One region of the Halobacillus sp. ABR2_026 genome, then DNA from elsewhere that is predicted to be linked to it. Evidence: a T-box and tRNA genes for the amino acid it is inferred to sense, from the RefSeq annotation. Region 1 holds a T-box; the other holds one or more tRNA genes.
What was found. A T-box is a leader RNA that pairs with one kind of tRNA and senses whether it is charged. The one in region 1 lies ahead of ACXADE_RS13865 (valine--tRNA ligase), so its partner is inferred to be a tRNA-Val.

Region 1 (10,036 bases):
CTCAGCTGGATCCAAGAACGTAAGATTGATGCATTAACATTTACCAGTCCGTCGACTGTCCGTGCTTATGTAGCTATGGTTCATGAAGAAGGGGGACAATTGCCCTGTTTCTGCATCGGGCCGACCACTGCAAAGGAAGCGGAAAAATACAGATTTACGAACATTCATACTCCGGAACAATATACGATCCCTCATTTGGTGAGCCAAATGAAAGACTATTTTTATAATGAAGGGAAAAGATAACATGAAAGAATTGGAGTTCAAACGCCATCGCCGCCTGCGTCGTACGGATTCTATGCGGGCGCTTGTGAGAGAGACACATCTCCGCACTGACGACTTAATATACCCGATCTTTGTAGTGGAAGGGGAAGACATAAAGAACCCTGTGGCTTCCATGCCAGGGGTACATCAAGTGTCTCTTGACCACTTGAATGCAGAAATGAAGGAGCTTGTCGACTTGGACATCAAGTCTGTCATCGTCTTTGGTGTTCCTTCACAAAAAGATGAAGTTGGGAGTCAAGCCTATCATGAAGAAGGAATTGTTCAACGAGCGATTCGTCAAATCAAAGGACGCTTCCCTACTCTTACAGTGATTGCGGATACATGCCTCTGTCAATATACGGATCATGGACATTGTGGTATTGTTCGTGATGGCGATATTGCAAACGATGAGTCTTTGACATATATTACGAAGACAGCTATTACTCAAGCGGAAGCAGGGGCAGATATCATTGCACCATCCAATATGATGGATGGGTTTGTTGCAGCTATTCGAGAAGGATTGGATGAAGCGGGTTACAGTCACATCCCTGTGATGGCTTATGCTGTGAAATATGCTTCCGCTTTCTATGGACCTTTCCGTGATGCAGCTCACAGTTCCCCTCAGTTCGGGGACAGACGAGCGTATCAGATGGATCCTTCCAACCGTGTGGAAGCCATCCGCGAGGCAGAGTCTGATGTAGATGAAGGCGCTGACTTTTTAATCGTTAAGCCTGCCCTTGCGTACCTGGATATTATGAGGGAAGTCAAAGACCGCTTCCATTTGCCATTAGTTGCTTATAACGTGAGCGGGGAGTATTCGATGATTAAAGCTGCCGCGCAAAATGGCTGGGTGAACGAAGAGGAAATCGTTCTTGAAAAACTAACGTCCATGAAAAGAGCGGGCGCAGATCTGATCATTACGTATTTTGCGAAAGATGCTGCTCGCTGGTTACATCAATAGTACGGGAGAAAGGGTGACGGTTACATGAAAACATACGATCAGTCGAAACAAGCCTATCAAAAAGCCATTGATTTGATGCCGGGCGGAGTGAACTCTCCTGTCCGTGCTTTCAAATCTGTAAAGATGGATCCGATATTTATGGAGAAAGGTTCAGGTTCCAAAATCTACGATATCGATGGCAATGAGTACATCGATTATGTTTTGAGCTTCGGGCCGCTAATTCTTGGGCATGCGGATGAAAAGGTCACAGAATCGCTGATGAAAGTGACGGCTAATGGTACAAGTTTCGGTGCTCCTACAGAAATGGAAAACAAGTTGGCTTCGCTTGTCAAAGAACGGGTGCCGTCCATAGAAATGCTTCGTATGGTAAACTCAGGCACGGAAGCGACGATGAGCGCTCTACGAGTGGCTCGTGGATACACGGGAAGAGACAAGATCTTAAAATTTGAAGGAAATTACCATGGTCATGGGGATTCCCTTCTCATTAAGGCAGGATCAGGAGTTGCTACTCTTGGACTTCCGGACTCCCCTGGTGTACCAGCATCGATTGCACAAAATACGATTACGGTTCCTTATAATGACTTAGAGAGTGTCAACTATGTCTTTGAAGAATATGGGGATGACCTGGCCGCTGTTATCATTGAACCCGTGTCAGGTAACATGGGCGTCGTACCTCCTAACGAAGGGTTTCTGCAAGCATTAAGGAAGATAACAGAAGATAACGGTACAGTCTTAATTTTCGATGAGGTCATGACAGGTTTCCGTGTCGGCTATTATAGTGCGCAAGGCCACTTTGGCGTGACTCCTGATATGACTTGTCTCGGTAAAGTTATCGGAGGAGGCCTTCCGGTAGGCGCATACGGTGGTAAGCGTGAAATCATGGAGCGCGTAGCTCCTGTCGGCGATATCTACCAAGCTGGAACACTTTCTGGAAATCCGCTGGCTATGACGGCTGGCTTTGAAACGATTGCGGCGATGACAGAAGAAGCCTATGATCATATCAATAAGAAGGTCGATCGTTTAATCGAAGGTTATACGGAAGCGGCTGTAACACACGGCATCCCATTGACGGTCAACCGCGCGGGGTCCATGGTTGGTTTCTTCTTTACAGATGAGCCTGTAACCAATTTCGAAACGGCAAATCAATCGGATTTAGACTTGTTCACAAGCTATTTCCAAGGAATGATTGAAGAGGGTATTTATCTGCCGCCGTCACAATTCGAAGGATTATTCTTATCTGTTAAGCATACAGATGAGGATATTGAGAAAACGATTCAAGCAGTGGAAAGAGTCTTCTCTAAAATTAAAAATGCATGAAAAAAACGCATGGGCCACCCCCATGCGTTTTTACATTGTTGATCCATGTATAATACTAGGACTCCTGCATAAGGTGGTAATAGAGAAAAGTGTTTATTACCTTAGGGAGGGGACCGAACTTTGCAAAACAAACAAAATGTATTTTCCTTTTATTTAGATGAATCCATATGGTTCAAGGAAGGACAGGGCGTTCGCGAATTACTCGGTATTTCATTAGAACCTGAAATTACAATTGAGGAGCTTGGAGATGAGGTCCGTTTAAAAGGTACAGTCGACCTGGCGGGGGAATATATTCCGACTGGCAGCCTGGATAACCTTGATGAAAGTCCTCTCGCTCCATCGGTCCGTACCATGGATCGTGTAGAGCCTGCAGAAGAAGGGATCCATACATTCTATCATTCGTTTCCAGTTGAAATTACGGTCCCTTTAGAAAGGGTCTCGAACTTAGATGATGTACTTATTGATATTGAAAGCTTTGATTATGAGCTTCCTGCCAACCGACAACTACGGCTCCACGCCCATGTAAATATTAATGGTCTGGAAGACAGGCAGCATGAAGCATTCAACGAACCTGACTTTGACAACTCTGCCACGGTCGGTCCTGTCAATTTCCATGAACAAAATCAAAAAGAACATCCCCTTCTTCCTGAACGGGAAGCCCCTGTTTTCCGGATTGATGAGAAAAGGGTGGAGAAACAGGCGGAAGAAGATGATGGACGATGGTTTTATAAGAAATCACAGAGCTTCCCGGAGTTCTTTGGTCATGAACAGAATCAATCACAATTTGCCCAAGAAGAGCCTTCCTACGATAGTGATGACTGGGGTGAAATCAGTGTGGATGATGCTGAGGAATCAAGCAGCGAAGAGTCTGATCAGGAAAGTGCACAGGCCCCGGGAGGGATGGATGGAATCAAACAGATTTTCAAGCATCTTTTCCCAAACAGAGAAGATACGTATACACAAATGAAAATGTACATCGCCCAGGAAGAGGAAACCTTAGCTTCCATTGCAGAAAAATACGAAGTCTCGGTCAAACAATTGGAACGAGTCAATGATTATCAAGAGGATGTTTCACCTGGGCAGATCGTATACATTCCAAATTAAATCCATTTATATTTAAAAGCGAAGTACAAACCGAGAACTAGGCCAAGAAGAAAGATATCAAACGTAGTCGGAAAGATCAGCGTTCGTAAAGCTTGAAAAATGACGATGGGCAGCAAGGATTTTTCTATGACAAACAACCATGTCCTGCACCAAGGGGGAAGACGATAACGATACAATCGACTCATATTGAGCACTCCTTTTCCATCTGGAGTCAAAGGCTCCTGGGCATTTTGCTCAGGGGCTTTCGCCTTTTTTTTGAACGTAGTTGACTAAATACCTTATTTTTATATACAATATGTAATATAGTCTTTATACGTGAAATGCTTAGATAGGGAAGAGTACATGAACAAATCCTTCAGAGAGGAAAACATTTGGTGAGAGTTTTCCAGGACCCTTGTTGATGGAAGGTCGCCCTTGATGCAGCTTCTTTGAACGAAGAGTAGGAGAAGCCGGTTAGAAGCCGTTATTGTTATTTAAGTGTACAGGAGCATATTCCTGTAAATTAAAGGTGGTACCACGGAAATAAATCCCTTTCGTCCTTTTTTAGGATGAAGGGGATTTTTTATTTAATTTTTGAAAAAGAGAATAAAAGGAGGAAGATCAATGGATCAACAAGATCTTTCAATGCCCACAAAGTACGATCCGGATGCAGTAGAGAAAAATCGGTATCAGTACTGGGTGGATGGTAAATTTTTTGAAGCAACAGGTGATGAAAATAAAGAGCCCTATACAATCGTCATCCCGCCACCCAACGTAACAGGAAAACTTCACCTCGGCCATGCCTGGGATACGACTTTACAGGATATCCTGTCACGTGTGAAGCGGATGCAGGGTTATGATGTCCTTTGGCTGCCAGGGATGGATCACGCTGGTATTGCCACACAAGCGAAAGTAGACGCTAAACTCCGGGAGGAAGGCATTTCCCGTCATGATCTCGGTCGTGAGAAGTTTCTTGAAAAGTCATGGGAATGGAAGCATGAATATGCAAAATTCATCCGTGCTCAGTGGGAAAAACTTGGACTTGGTTTGGATTATTCCAGAGAGCGGTTTACGCTTGATGAGGGTTTATCTGAAGCAGTAAAGGAAGTTTTTGTCACCCTTTATGAAAAAGGTTTGATCTACCGTGGGGAATACATCATTAACTGGGATCCAGCTACTCAGACGGCTTTGTCTGATATTGAAGTAGAATATAAGGATGTCCAGGGTGCATTTTATCATATGCGTTATCCTTTGAAAGATGAAGAGGGAACCATTGAAATCGCGACTACGAGACCAGAGACAATGCTTGGGGATACAGCTATTGCTGTACATCCAGAAGATGATCGCTACAAACATTTAATCGGGAAGAAAGCGATTCTACCGATTGTCGGACGCGAAATTAAAATTGTTGCCGATGACTATGTCGATATGGAGTTTGGCTCCGGGGCTGTGAAGATTACACCTGCCCACGACCCTAACGATTTTGAAATTGGAAACCGTCACAACCTCGAAAGAGTCCTGGTCATGAATGAAGATGGATCTATGAACGAAAATGCCGGGAAATACAAAGGGATGGACCGTTTCGAATGCCGCAAGCAAATTGTCAAGGATCTTCAAGAAGATGGTGTGCTTTTCGAAATTGAGGAACACATGCATTCTGTTGGTCACTCAGAGCGGAGTGGCGCAGTTGTTGAACCTTATCTTTCCACTCAGTGGTTTGTTGATATGAAACCTCTTGCTGATGCATCCATTGAATTGCAAAAGGGGGAAGATCAGGTTCAGTTTGTTCCTGACCGCTTTGAAAAGCCGTATTTGCATTGGATGGAAAATACGCGTGATTGGTGTATTTCCAGACAGCTATGGTGGGGACACCGTATCCCGGCCTGGTACCATAAAGAAACAGGTGAAATCTACGTAGGAAAAAATGAGCCGGAAGATCCTGAAAATTGGAAGCAGGATGAAGATGTTCTGGATACTTGGTTCTCTTCTGCTCTTTGGCCTTTCTCCACGATGGGTTGGCCTGATGAAAACAGTGAAGATTATAAGCGCTACTTCCCGACCAATGTACTCGTTACAGGATATGACATCATTGGTTTCTGGGTCAGCCGTATGATCTTTCAATCGCTTGAATTTACGAACGAACGTCCTTTCAATGATGTCCTCATTCACGGCCTTGTTCGTGATGCAGAAGGGCGCAAAATGAGTAAGTCGCTTGGAAATGGTGTCGATCCGATGGATGTTATCGATAAGTATGGAGCCGATTCCCTGCGTTATTTCCTTTCTACAGGATCTTCCCCAGGGCAGGACTTACGTTTCCATTGGGAAAAGGTTGAGTCTACGTGGAACTTTGCGAATAAGATTTGGAACGCCTCCCGGTTCGCTTTGATGAATATGGGAGATTTAAAATTCGAAGATATTGATATCACGGGTGATAAATCTGTCGCAGATCAATGGATATTGACTCGTCTCAATCAGACCATTGAACAAGTGACCACTAACATCGATAAGTACGAATTCGGAGAGGCCGGGCGTCACCTTTATAACTTCATTTGGGACGATTTCTGTGACTGGTATATCGAAATGGCGAAACTTCCGTTGTACGGAGAAGATGAAACAAGAATTCACACGACTCGTTCAATTCTTGCTTACACGCTTGATCAAACGATGCGTATGCTTCATCCATTTATGCCGTTCATTACAGAAGAAATCTGGCAGCACCTTCCTCATGAAGGAGAATCCATCACACAAGCTTCATGGCCTGAGGTGAGAGAAGATTTCCATAATGAAAAGGCTGTAGAAGAAATGAACCGACTTGTCTCCATTATTCGCTCCGTGCGGAATATACGAGCAGAAGTGGATACACCGATGTCCAAAGAAATCCAACTCCTGATCCAGGCGAAAGACGAAGAAATCGTCAAGGAACTTGAGAAAAACCGTGATTATTTGGAAAGATTCTGTAATCCAAGTGAACTGACCATCGCAACAGATCTCCAAGCTCCTGACAAAGCTATGTCAGCCGTCATTACTGGAGCGGAATTGTACCTTCCATTAGCAGGATTGATCAACATTGAAGATGAAATCAAACGCCTGGAGAACGAATGGAAGAAATGGGATCAGGAAGTTACCCGTGTGCAGAAGAAACTTTCCAATGAAGGTTTCGTCAGTAAAGCACCAGACCATGTGGTCGAGGAAGAACGGAAAAAAGAGACGGACTACCTTGATAAGCGTGCCAAAGTAGAAGCGCGAATTAAAGAACTAAAAGCATAAACATGGAGGAGGGTATTCTGCGGAGTACTCTCCTTTTTTGAAAGGCTCTTGTAAAGTTAGTTGTTGATTAATGAACTTGATCAGGAGCCTTTTTTATCTCAGAACAAATGGTGTAAGTGGTATTTCAAGCTGTAAGGGTCAATCCTTAACCGCTCATCAAGGTGAAGTGTCCCTAATAAAAATAGTCGTTTCGAGAGAATGATTGAGCAAAGGGAGGAGGGGACCTCTTCCTGTTCAATAGCTATACAAACTCCTGGACATGAATCTAATGTTAGAAATATCAACACTAAACTTTAGCAGAACCTTTTGAAAAGAGGGAATGGAAATGACGTATGAAGAAGCACTGGATTGGATTCACTCTAGAGAAAAATTTAAAGTGAAGCCAGGATTGAAAAGAATGGAATGGATGTTGGAGAAACTGGATCATCCAGAAAGGAAGTTTAAAGCTGTCCATATTGCCGGAACAAATGGCAAAGGATCTACTCTTTCATTTCTTCGCTGTATTCTCCAAGAGCAGGGAATGTGTGTCGGTTCATTCACTTCTCCCTACATTGAACGATTCAATGAACGGATCAGCGTTAATGGTAAGGCAATCGGAGATGATCTGTTGGCTCAATTAGTCATTAGGGTGAAGCCTCTCTCTGAAGAACTTCGGGCAACCCCATTAGGCGAACCGACGGAATTTGAAATAATAACAGTAATGGCGATGCTATACTTTGCAGAAGCTCCACTAGATATTGCGTTGATTGAGACAGGTCTTGGCGGAAGGTATGATTCAACGAATATCCTGTCACCACTTCTCTCCATCATCACAAATATCGGGCATGACCACATGAATGTTCTAGGTTCTACGCTTAAAGAAATTGCCGAGGAGAAAGCAGGAATCATTAAAAAAAATACGCCTTTAGTAACAGGGGTCAAACAACAGGAGGCTTTGGAAGTTATTCTTAGAAAGGCTTCCAAAGAACAATCGGGTGTATCTCTTCTCGGGCGTGAGTTTGAAGTGATCCATACGTCCAGTAAGGAGGAAGGAGAAACCTTTGCTTTTAGTACACGTACAATGGAGCCAACGACATATTTGAGTCGTATGAAAGGGGTTCATCAGGTAGAAAATGCATCCTTAGCAATTCAAGCCGCAGAAATTCTTCGCTTAGAGGGAGCTGATTTAGACTCAAGCCTTTATGGTGAAGGGATTGCATCCACTTATTGGCCGGCAAGGTTTGAGAAAATAGTGGACACACCTTTGACCATCATAGATGGAGCTCATAATGAAGAAGGAACTCATGCACTTGTGGAAACCATCAAACGTCATTATTCCGATCGAACGATCGTGCTCGTATACTCGGCTCTGGAGGATAAGCCTGTAAAAAAGATGTTGGACCAGCTGGAGGAAGTTGTCGATGCTGTGTATATGACAACCTTTGATTTTCCCCGGGCGTTAAAAGGGACGGAATTGGCTGAGTACTCATCCATAAATCCTACGTATGTAACAGAGGATTATCAACAGGCTGTAAGAGAAGCTACTCTGAAGACAGGATCAAGTGGTGTGTTGTTGATTACAGGCTCGTTATACTTCATTTCAATAATAAGGAAATATTTTGAAATGAATGAAAACTTATGGTAGGCTATTAATGTTACAACTATGGTTGTGGTAAAATAGTCTTAATCTAAATGGGGCGTGGGAGGGGGTGATAAGGTGACAAGACGGAAAAAATACGCGGTATGGATCACTTGGGCAGCCGTATGGCCGGTTGGATTAGTGCTCCTCTACCTGTGGCAGACGCCTGTATTTGCAGGTGACAGAATAGAAATTTCTGCGTTTATTATCTTAGCATGTATCGTCGCCTTATTTCCTCTGCAAATTGGAGACCACCCCGTATTCTTCACACATGGGATCGCCTTTGCTGTGTTTTTATCCTATGGACTTTTCATAGAAATTATCGTTTCTCAATTGGCTATTTTCGCTTTAATGGCGAAAATGAGGCTGGGGAGTACAAACCTCTATCGCCTGCCTATTAATTTGTTAATGTTTTTCATCATTTCCATTTTATCAGCGGGGATTTACTATATGTTTGGGGGGGACCATGGGCCTGCAGCTGTAAATGGGGTGGATGATGTGGTGCCTGTGGTGAGCTATGCGGCCTCGCAGATTCTACTCAATCAATTTTCTATCAAATGTATAGCGAGATTCCTTTATAAAAGGGATATTGCCTGGCTGGATAAAGGGTTCTTGTGGGAACTGCTATCGGCTTCAGTTGTTCTTCCGATAGGGTTTGTCCTCTATATGGTCTTTTCTGAACTTGGAATCAGCGCCATTTTCTTTGTGGGCATTCCATTCGTTTTCATTTCGGGGATGTTCATGCTTTATCATAACAGCCGCCAGGTGAATACATATTTAAGAAAGACGAGTATCATTGGTCATGAATTGACAGGTAAGCTTGGGGTAAAAGAAGTTCTTGATATTTTCGTCAACCGACTCAGTGAACTCCTTCCAGTCGATTATATTTACGTCTATGATGTTACTTCGAAAAAACGGATGGAGCTCATTCGCTTCTTTGATCGTTCCGGGGAAATTGATTTTCCCTCTATCCAATTATCAAAGGGACAAAGTATCAGCGGCAACACTTGGCTGGAAGGAAGAAGTGTTTTCTATAAAAAGAAAGCGGACTGGTCTCATTTGGAAAATCAATATACACCTGATCTTGCGGAAACGGTTTTATCAGTTCCTGTGGAGAGGAATGGGGAAATCGTAGGCGTAATAACAATCTATTCCAACCGAAAACGGGCTTTCTTCCAGTATCAGTTTATGATTCTTAATATTCTCGGGAATTATCTAGGGGTAGCGATTGACAATGCCAGACACTATGAGAAAAAGAAAACAGAGAGTGAACGCTGTGCTTTAACGGGCTTGTACAATTATCGTTATTTTGAAGATCAGATCCTGACAACTTTTAATGGATATCAAACTCAAGAAAATACAGACCCAATCTCTCTCATACTACTCGATATTGACCATTTTAAACGTGTGAATGATACCTACGGCCATGAAAGTGGGAATGAAGTGCTTGCTGCATTTGCTGGAAGACTCCAGGAGATTGCAAGTGGAAAAGGAACCCTCGCCAGGTACGGGGGAGAAGAATTCGTTCT
Region 2 (10,036 bases), 1.5 Mb from region 1:
ACCAAGACGACATAGAGAAGAAGAAGTAAGTGAAGAAAGCAGTTCATCAAGAGGACGTCGAAATGAAGATGAATCTTCCGATCGCCGTGGGGGATTCCGCTGGTTTTAAGAAAAATAAAGAGTGAGCCACTACACAGGAAGTAGTGGCTTTTTCTTCATGGGAGTGAATAGATATGACATTTAGTGTAATGGAAATCTTGTTGCTTGCGCTTGCCGCTTTCCGGTTGACACGACTTCTGGTCAGAGATTACATCATGGAATGGATCCGCAGGCCGTTTATTGAAGTGAAAATCGTCAAAAATGAACAGGGATTCGAGGAAGAATGGATTGAGCCTAAAGGTTTCATTGGTGAAGGTTTGACTTGTCAATGGTGTGTAGGTGTATGGTCTGCTCTTATCATGGTGCTTTTTTATCTTGTCGTACCATACGGGGAATGGTTGGTTCTTCTGCTTGCACTTGCAGGTTTACAGTCCATCATTTATGCGTGGGTTGATCGTCAATGACAGAAGAAAAAAAGGAAAAATCTTTATTTGATGTTTTAAAGGAAATCAATGAGGAAACGTCGAAAATGAATGGAATCATTAAACAGCCAGATAAGAAATTCAACCAGTGGGATAAGGATTTCCAGGCCTGGGACCGCCGGTTCTCCAAGCGGATGACGGACATGGAAAAATTCCTGACCAAACAAGTTGGAAAAATGGAACGTTTCTTTGAGTAGGGGGGAAGGGTATAGATAAAAAAAGGAGGCGTCGACATGGGCTATATACTGCCTGTCCATCAGTATCAGTATAAGGATTATCAAACGAGAATCATCCGTCAGGAACGCTCGCCATTTACTCTTGATAAAATACACAGAGCGTCGCTCGTCAATGACAATCGTTCCCATCATCAGGATCAAGTGGATCGCCGGCAGACGGCACCGCTTCATATGACTGAAAAGACCCACGCCATCGACCAGCTGGAAAACTCCACCGCCACGTACAAAGCCGAGAAAATTCTTTCTAATATGACAGGAAAAGGGCGCCACTTCAGCGAAACTGTATGAAAATGCAAAAGGAGTCGTGTGCATGTCTTTTCATCAGTTGAATGAATCTTGTTATTATTATAAGGGAGCAGTTAATATTGGCTACGTATATGGAATGGGGGAAGAAGGGGTATTGATTGATACTGGAATTGATGCTTCTTCTGTGAAAAAGGTGCTCAAGGAGCTTGAAGAACGAGGGCTTCCTTTGACGCACCTTTTTATTACCCATGCCCATGCCGATCATTATGGCGGAGCGCGTTTTGTCCAGGAGAATTATGATGTACATACAGTCGCACCTGTTTTTGAAGAGGCGATCTTAAGGAACCCCGAATTAGAACCCCTTTACTTATTCGGGGGAGTTGAACCGCTCCCGGAACTTCATAATAAATTTGTAGAAGGTCCATCCATCCGTGTGGATGAGATCATCTCAGAGGGGAAGGTTCAGTTCGGGCCCATACAGGCGGAAGTGTATCATATTCCTGGCCATAGTTATCATCAGCTGGCGTTAAAAGTCGATGGGATTTTATATGCAGCCGATGGGTACTTCAGCTCAGAAACCTTAAGGAAGCATAGAATTCCTTTTATCACTGATTTTCAATTAACGCTCCACAGCCTGGAACGCCTCTTGCAAATTCCTTGTAAAGGGGCGGTTCCCGGGCATGGGGAATTCGAGTCTGAACCGTCGGCAACCATCCAAAACAATATCGACTATCACAAGGAGCTTTCAGCATGGCTATATCGACACGTCGCTGATCAAGGGATAATAACGCATGAGACCGTTGTTGCTGAGATGTGTGAACAGTACGAGATTGAAGTACGTGGTCTCTCTCAATGGTTGTTATTCCGTACGGCGGTTACCGCTTATTTGATGGGATTAAAAAAAGCGGGCCTCATCGAGGACCGCATCATGAATCATACGTGGAGCTTTTTTGTGACAAACCAATAACGTATAAGTCCCGCTCGCCCTCTTTGTGCTCAGCATACATAACTTCGGATGGGTCCTTGAAGTTTTGCGCCCTCAGTTGGTCTTCCAGCCAACTTTTGTCCAAACCGGCTTCCTTTAGGTTGTCCCAGATAACTTCGCCGTCACTAATGATCGTACGGGGAAGAGGAACATGACGGGGAGAGAGATTCATATCATCACGGGTGACATTCTGGTATTGAGAGGCTTTTAACACCGAGATCGTTCCATCTGTTTCAAGGACAGCATACTGGACTTCCTGCAGGGAGAATACTTCTTTCGAACGCAGCAGATGCTGGAGCTGATTGAGGTCCAGCTTGTTTTTTTTAAGCTGGTCGCGGTCGATCCTTCCCTTATAAATGACGAGTGAAGGACTTCCTTCCAAAACTTTTCTCGTTCCTTTGAATTTTTGTGTGATTATTTCTGTGGTGAAGATAAGGATACTCCATAATAAAATCGCATACCCGATATCCATGACCCCGACATCTTTATCGTACAGTGCGTTTCCAACTAATTCACCGAGCACCAGAGCGGCAATGAAATCAAATGCTGTGATCTGGGTGATCTGTGATTTGCCAAGCACTTTCGTCATGATGAACAGAGCAGCAAATCCAAAAAGTGTTTCTACAGTAATTTGTAAATAATCCATTGATTTTCACGACCCTTATCTCTAGCCTATACGTTTTATTCTAGACAAAAGGTCCTGAAGATAAACGAAGAAACCCCGGAATTCCGAGGTTTCTTTTTTTAGAGTTTATAGTTTTTTTACCATTGTGACATGAGGGATGCCGGCATCGATGAAAGGATCCGATATCGTCACATATCCAAGAGATTCATAGAACGCTTCTGCGTGGGTCTGGGCATTTAATTTAGCTTTATCAAATGCATACTCACGAATGACGTCTTCCATTGCAGCGATCATTTGCTTCCCAAAAGAATGACCACGTTGCTCTTTGACTACACAAATCCGCTCAAGCTTCCCGAATCCCTGGACGAAACGCAGGCGGGAAGCGGCAGCAGGAACTTGGTTTTCGTATCCTACAAAGTGGATGGCACTCTCATCGTACTCATCGATCTCAAGGTCGATAGGGACTTGCTGTTCTTCTACAAAGACGACTCGTCGTACGTTGAAGGCGTCGTCTTTTTCTTGTTTATTTTTTGCTTTTATGATGTTCACAGAACGTCACCCTTTTCCGAGACGGAAAGTTTCGTAAACGCTCCAAGCTCCATTTTCCAATTGATAAAGCAGCTGGAAGCGATCAACTTTATCATTCAAATCGAACTTAAGCATACGCAGGCTTCCATAAACATCCGAAAATTCTTCATCTGACAATTTTTGTGCAATTGTAATGTGAGGGACGAAAGTAAAGTCTTTTTCTTCTGGAAGTTCTCCAGCGTGCAGCTTATCATTCAATTCGAAAATTTCATCCGATGGTTCGATCTTCAAGTAAATCGTATTCGTAACCGGTGAGAAAGAGCTGACTTTATAAACACCGTATGAAAAAGGCTCGGTGTTTTTTGCAATTTCCTGCAATTCTGGAATGATTTTATTTTCTATTTCTTCCTCTTCTGCATCAAAAGCTTCCTTCATCGTAATATGTGGAGGAATCAACGCATAGTGGGGATCGTAACGCTTGCGGTATGAATTCGCCACATCCTGTACTTTTTTTGATGGAAAAACTGCTATTCCGTATTTCATTAGATTCACCCTCCTGTTTGCTCATTATCTCTAATCTCTACTAAACATTTTCAATAGAGCGCTCTCAAAATCCTTCTGCCATGTCCCCCATGTGTGGTCCCCATCCAGTTCATGATACGTATAGGCAAGAGCCTGGCGGTTCAGGAAATCACGAAGCTCCCGGTTTGGTTCGAGAAAATTTTTTCTCGCTCCTTCTGTCGTTTCAACATCGGTTTCTTCGATCCCGATCGTATGATAAATGGAGAGAGAAGAAAAGTCTTTCGTCGCGTGAACGACCTCTTTGACATGTTCATCTACGTAAGGGCTCTGCATGATGACGTTGCCGAATATATTCGGGAATTTCACCGCTGTCATTAAGGCAAGCGTACCTGCTAATGAATCACCGACAAGTGTACGGCCACGTCCCATGTAATAGCCTGGGAGTTCTTCATCAAGGAAAGGAACAACTTCTCTAATAAGGAAGTTTACATAGGCTCCTTGTTTTTTTCCGTCCGGATGATACTTGTCCTGGCGGTCATACTTGTCATTATAATGGATGCCGATGAAAATCGTGTTTTCAATTTTTTCCTCTTTATGCAGACGATCACTCAAGGTTGCCGCCCGCCCCATAGAATAATAGTCATTTCCATCCTGCATAATACAGAAATGGTATTTATATAATGGAGAGAAATTTTCAGGAGTGTATACCCTTAAAGTCATGGTCTCCTGTAAGTATTGGCTTTCAATTGTATATTCTGTCATGGATCCGTCTCTGCCCATATTCTGACCACCTCCTCACAGCATGGAAAGTTCACTTAGGCTTTCCCACAAAATTTTTCTAATAAACGTTCCACTAATCATTTTATCATATAATTGTCGAAAAAGTTGAAAAGATGATGCGTGGAAGATAAAGGTAGCTTCCAGAGATTAAATCCAATCTTTTTAACATCCGGGAGAGACTTTTTTTGAAACTGCTTCGTCTGGATGAATGTGATAAATCATGGGGGAAGGGGGAACTATGAATGGGTATGGGGAAAGTCTTGACACAATCGATGAATCGTAGTATATTATTCTTTGTCAGCAAGAAACATATTCCTACATACGATTCCGTAGCTCAGCTGGGAGAGCGCCACCTTGACAGGGTGGAGGTCGTTGGTTCGAGCCCAATCGGAATCACTAAATAAAAAAGAGGAGCATTCTTTACGAATGCTCCTCTTTTTTATTCTTTCAGGCTGATTTCTTTATGGCAAGCATCCGCTAATTTCTTCACTTGATCATTAAAACGTTGGCAGTCCAATTCATCGAGCGTATTTACATCGACAGCATTGAGGATCGTTTTTCCGAATGTCCATACATCCTCTCTACTGCTTTCATCTCCTAAATATGCAATTTTGTATAGCGATTCAAGCACACTATTCATGACCGATATATCGTGATGGCCATAAATCTTTATTTGGTAGAAACTCTTGTATAAATATTCTTCAAACGGCTTCGGCTGTGCAATCAGGCGGAGGTCATCAGCTTCATCGATATAATATCGAATAGGCTCGTACACCGATTGAAGTTCAATAAGCAGCGAGCCAATCCGATTGATACAATTGGATGCGGTGTGTGGATCATTGAGGCTTGGAGATATGGCTCTGACGGCAATTTCCACAAGTTTTTGAATCGAAAATTCCACGTCCTGTGTATCGATCCGTTCATTCCCGATCAGGACGAAAGAAGCAGCTGATTTTACATCTTCCTGTTCCTGAGTTGAAGAGTCCCAATATAAGAAGAGAGGCATCCCTTTCTGCACGTATTCTCCCATCAAAAATCCGGTTTCCATAACAACTTTTTTGTTACTTGCCCATTTGATCAGAGACCCATACTGGACATTTTGAACATACCCCGATTTATATGCAGGGATCACAGATGCTTGGGCTGAATTCAGTTCCGGCCATTTATCGTTCCACTCGGTTGCCGTTTTGTATTCTTTATCCCGGAACGTTTGAGTGATAAGTGTAGAAGTACTTTTTCTAATGGTTCCAATCAAGTTATTCACTTTTAAGAACCGTGAAGAGTGGTGGATGAACAATATGAAAAAGGCAAGGCAGACAATAGAAACAATGACTGTAAGTAAAGGACTCACCAATCCAAGTCCAGGTTCCTTCCCTAAAAGGAAAAGATTGATCAGTGAAAAAATGAAACCAAAAGAAAAGACCCCTAATACATGCTGGGTAACGCGGCTTTTCATAAAGTCCTGTAACGTCCGTGGGGAGAATTGAGTGGTATACGTCGTAAGTACCACCATGATGGTTGAAAAACTGATCGTTGTCATAGTCAAGATTGAAGTGACCATGGATCCATATAATGTTTGAGCTACCTCTGATTTTGTCAAAAGTAGGGATGGAATAGACTCTTTGTATTGAGCGACGATCCACTGATCGATGAGCGCAGTCAGGGCAACAGCTAGGATCGACAAGAAGCTGTAGATGGTAGGGAGAAACCAAAAACTGTCTCTCAAGTTGATCCAAACCTTTCCTTTGTTCATAACCTGTACCAACTTTCTTTGTTTGTCGTATGACTCTTAGTATGACCGATTGAACAACAGTTAAAAAGAGGCTTTTACATAAACTTAAAAAACTCTTAAAATTTTATTGACACTCTTTATCTTCCATAGTATATTAATATTTGTCAGCGAAAAGACGACAAAATTCTACATAGGATTCCGTAGCTCAGCTGGGAGAGCGCCACCTTGACAGGGTGGAGGTCGTTGGTTCGAGCCCAATCGGAATCATCCATACTAAGTGCCGGAGTGGCGCAGTTTCTCATCCATGGAGGGGCTGCGTCACTTCTTTTTATTCGGCTGATGGAAGACGATGGATGGCAGGGTGTATGTTCTAAGGGGAGTATGGGGGCACGGATGATGAAAATACATAAATAAAAAAAGCACAACTCCCCATCTTGTGGAGGAGTTGTGCTTTTTTTATGCCACTGCTTATACTTCCTTGAAATTGATCGATAGAATTCGATCCGTAGCAGGGTTATAAATGACAGTTCCTTCAATACTCATCGTTTCTTGAGGGGACTGCATGACGAATTTGTAAACCTCTTTTACCTGATTAGGTTCCGGCTCGGATTCACTTACCTTATTATAATCGGTTGGCTGGTAGTTCGGGTAGGCAGATTGTGCAATTTCCAATAGGTATTTTCCCCACTTCTCTTCTTCCAGCTGTGGATTTGGTGTAATTTCTACATTGATAATCCCGGCATCTACATTTGCTCCGAGAGTTTCAAACGCTTTTCTATGAAGGTTAATTTTAGTTTCTGGAAAACCTGGGACCTGATCAACAACTGTAACGAGAACGACTCGTTGGTTTGAGGGGTTTTTTACTTTTATCGTCTGTCCGCATTGATAAGGGGCGTTTTGCCCGACAGCAGCTGTCATGAAACGGTTGCTTGACCACGGAATTCCACACTTCGTAACGGCCCCGCCATCTGTCCATGTAGCTTGACCGCTGATCGTTTGTCTTGTCGCGTAGCCAAAGGTGTGATTTGTGTAAGTCACCGGATGAGAATACCGGGCATAAGGGAAGTAAGGACTTGCCCCATATGGGTAGCCATATCCATATGAGGCATGATTGAAGTTGGAGTACATACATTTTCCTCCTGTTTTTACTTTATATCCTCAATAGCCTATGCCAGTTGTAGATGGTCTGTGATTCCAACCTGAACAAGAGATCAGTCTACAAGGACCATCCAGTGGTCATTTTCCAGTTTTCTCGGTGATTCTTTGAAAATATTGGAGTAAACAGCTTTCATTTCATCATACAAGTCTTTAGAATGAATGGTCCTCAAGTAGTCATCGGTATTATTTTTAAAAGATTGCAGTTTATGTAAGTGAAGACCAACTTTATAGGAGTAGAAAAGTTCATGGCTTCTTAAGAAAGACTTTTCTGCAGGATCTTCATTGTTTTCAGCAAGGGCTTGTTTGCTATGAACTCTTATTCTTTTTGACGTCTCTCCATCTTCTTCGTATTCCTGACGAACATTATAAAATTTCGTGAAGGGGGCAGGGGATTCGTGATCTATATAGTCTGAGCGAAAGCTGAATTCCACAGCACCTTTTTCTCCGGATACAATGCAAAAAACGTGATAGGTTTTCTTTGTTGTTGTTCCTTGCATGAGTTCTTCCTGGTTACTGAAGCAGTGACAAATACTTTTAACCATGGGGCACCAACTTTCCTAGGTAAGTTGGGCTCATTATATCATGATTCTTTTCCGATCAAGGGAAAAGAGAAGCTTAACCATTGCTTCTCTTCATCCATTTACAGGTACTCCGCCGTTCACATGAATCATCTGACCGGTTACGTATGTAGAATCGCTGCTTGCCAGGTAGACATACGCTGGAGCCAGTTCATATGGTTGTGCTGGACGTCCCATAGGATTAGTCGATCCGAATTCCGCCACCTTCTGCCTGTCAAAACTTGCAGGAATCAAGGGTGTCCAAACTGGGCCTGGTGCAACACCATTGACGCGAATGCCTTTACTGACCACCGATTTAGCCAGCGACCGGGTGAACGCCGTAATGGCCCCCTTAGTAGAAGAGTAGTCGATCAATTGCTCGTTTCCTTCATAGGCAGTAATAGATGATGTATTGATGATCGAGCTTCCTTTTTGTAAATGAGGGAGAACCGCTTTGGTCATATAAACAAAAGAAAAGTAATTCACACGGAAAGTTTTTTCAAGCTGTTCATTCGTAACGGCAGTGAGGTCCTTTTGGGGAAACTGCACAGCAGCATTATTGATAAGAATATCGATCTGGCCAAAGTCATTCATAATTTCCTCGACAGTCTCCTCACAAAAAGAAGCACTCCCGATATCTCCATTGTAAAGGCGGCAGATTTGTCCCTCCGCTTTTATTAAATCCTTCGTTTTTTCAGCATCTTCCTGTTCGTCATAATACATAACAGCAAGATCGGCTCCTTCTTTCGCGAAGTATAGGCTGACTGCACGTCCAATACCGCTGTCACCTCCCGTAATGACCGCGACTTTTCCGGCAAGCTTCCCACTGCCTTTATAACTCGGATCCAGATAGACCGGCAGTGGTTTCATTTCATGCTCAAACCCCGGTTGACGATTCTGATGCTGCTCCGGCTGTATTTCCTTCTTTTCATTGCCCATACAAATCTCCTCCTGGATAATACTGGATGACCTGGTCACCCAATATTAGGATGCCCGGGTCATCCAGTATTATCCAATATATCTACTGGTCTGGTGGGGAGGTCATTTTGTTAAGTCTACGGAGGCTAGATTTGACATTTCGTCCATTGATGATGGAATTTTCTGAATTTATAATATATTGGGAAGGGTGAAAAGGAACAGAATCTACGAGTAGAGGTGAAAAAATGGAGACAACATTTTCGAAAAAGAATCAGGTGACCATTCAAAACTTCATTGGCGGGGAGTGGGTACCTTCCAAAGACGGGCAAACGGAAGACGTACCCAATCCCGCAACAGGCGAGATCATCGCACAAGTTCCTATATCATCGAAAGAGGATGTAGATAAAGCCGTCCAATTAGCAAAGGAAGCATTCAAGACATGGAAAAAGGTTCCGGTACCGAAGCGGGCAAGAGTGATGTTCAAATACCATCAATTGTTGGTGGAAAATCGCGAAGAGCTGGCAAAGGCTCTTACACAGGAAAATGGGAAGACGATGAAAGATGCGACAGGTGAAGTGCAGCGAGGCATTGAATGTGTCGAATTTGCAGCTGGAGCACCAAGTCTTATGATGGGCGATGTCCTTCCAGATATTGCGGAAGGGATTGACTCAGGAATGTATCGTTATCCTGTCGGGGTCGTTGGTGGAATCACCCCATTTAACTTTCCGATGATGGTGCCATTGTGGATGTTCCCGCTCGCCATTGTGTGCGGAAATACATTTGTGCTGAAACCTTCTGAACGTACTCCGATACTCGCGAAAATGCTCGTTGAGCTTATACATGAAGCGGGGCTTCCTAAAGGAGTTCTTAACGTCGTCAATGGTGCTCATGATGTTGTAAACGGATTGCTTGAGCATGACGAAGTGGACGCTATATCGTTCGTCGGATCTCAACCTGTCGCTGAATATGTGTACAAAACGGCGGCCAACCATGGCAAGCGGGTTCAGGCGCTGGCCGGTGCAAAAAACCATTCCATCGTTCTGCCTGATTGTAACTTAGACAAATCGGTAGAAGGTATCATTAATGCTGCTTTCGGAAGTGCAGGTGAGCGCTGCATGGCTTGTTCTGTAGTCGTAGCGGTGGGGGATGTAGCCGATGATCTTGTCGCCAAATTAAAAGAAGCGGCTGACCATTTAAATGTAGGAAATGGTTTGGATGAGGAAACAAA

Region 2: it encodes a tRNA-Val, which carries the amino acid that the T-box ahead of ACXADE_RS13865 (valine--tRNA ligase) is inferred to sense. The anticodon was not compared.

The regions. Positions count from the first base shown of each region.
Region 1 is NZ_JBSWTM010000001.1:2,652,981-2,663,016, reverse strand. Features, by position in the region: gene ACXADE_RS13890 (uroporphyrinogen-III synthase) at 1-243, shown strand, start outside; gene hemB (porphobilinogen synthase) at 245-1,222, shown strand; gene hemL (glutamate-1-semialdehyde 2,1-aminomutase) at 1,247-2,539, shown strand; gene spoVID (stage VI sporulation protein D) at 2,660-3,643, shown strand; gene ACXADE_RS13870 (hypothetical protein) at 3,640-3,828, opposite strand; T-box leader at 3,960-4,187, shown strand; gene ACXADE_RS13865 (valine--tRNA ligase) at 4,247-6,889, shown strand; gene ACXADE_RS13860 (bifunctional folylpolyglutamate synthase/dihydrofolate synthase) at 7,209-8,513, shown strand; gene ACXADE_RS13855 (sensor domain-containing diguanylate cyclase) at 8,586-10,036, shown strand, end outside.
Region 2 is NZ_JBSWTM010000001.1:1,191,828-1,201,863, forward strand. Features, by position in the region: gene ACXADE_RS06080 (hypothetical protein) at 1-109, shown strand, start outside; gene ACXADE_RS06085 (DUF1360 domain-containing protein) at 174-503, shown strand; gene ACXADE_RS06090 (hypothetical protein) at 500-718, shown strand; gene ACXADE_RS06095 (hypothetical protein) at 755-1,045, shown strand; gene ACXADE_RS06100 (MBL fold metallo-hydrolase) at 1,068-1,970, shown strand; gene ACXADE_RS06105 (YetF domain-containing protein) at 1,930-2,634, opposite strand; gene ACXADE_RS06110 (GNAT family N-acetyltransferase) at 2,740-3,162, opposite strand; gene ACXADE_RS06115 (2'-5' RNA ligase family protein) at 3,169-3,684, opposite strand; gene ACXADE_RS06120 (alpha/beta hydrolase) at 3,715-4,443, opposite strand; tRNA gene ACXADE_RS06125 (tRNA-Val) at 4,767-4,839, shown strand; gene ACXADE_RS06130 (DUF2254 domain-containing protein) at 4,883-6,196, opposite strand; tRNA gene ACXADE_RS06135 (tRNA-Val) at 6,370-6,442, shown strand; gene ACXADE_RS06140 (DUF3889 domain-containing protein) at 6,644-7,303, opposite strand; gene ACXADE_RS06145 (hypothetical protein) at 7,387-7,875, opposite strand; gene ACXADE_RS06150 (SDR family oxidoreductase) at 7,966-8,829, opposite strand; gene ACXADE_RS06155 (CoA-acylating methylmalonate-semialdehyde dehydrogenase) at 9,054-10,036, shown strand, end outside.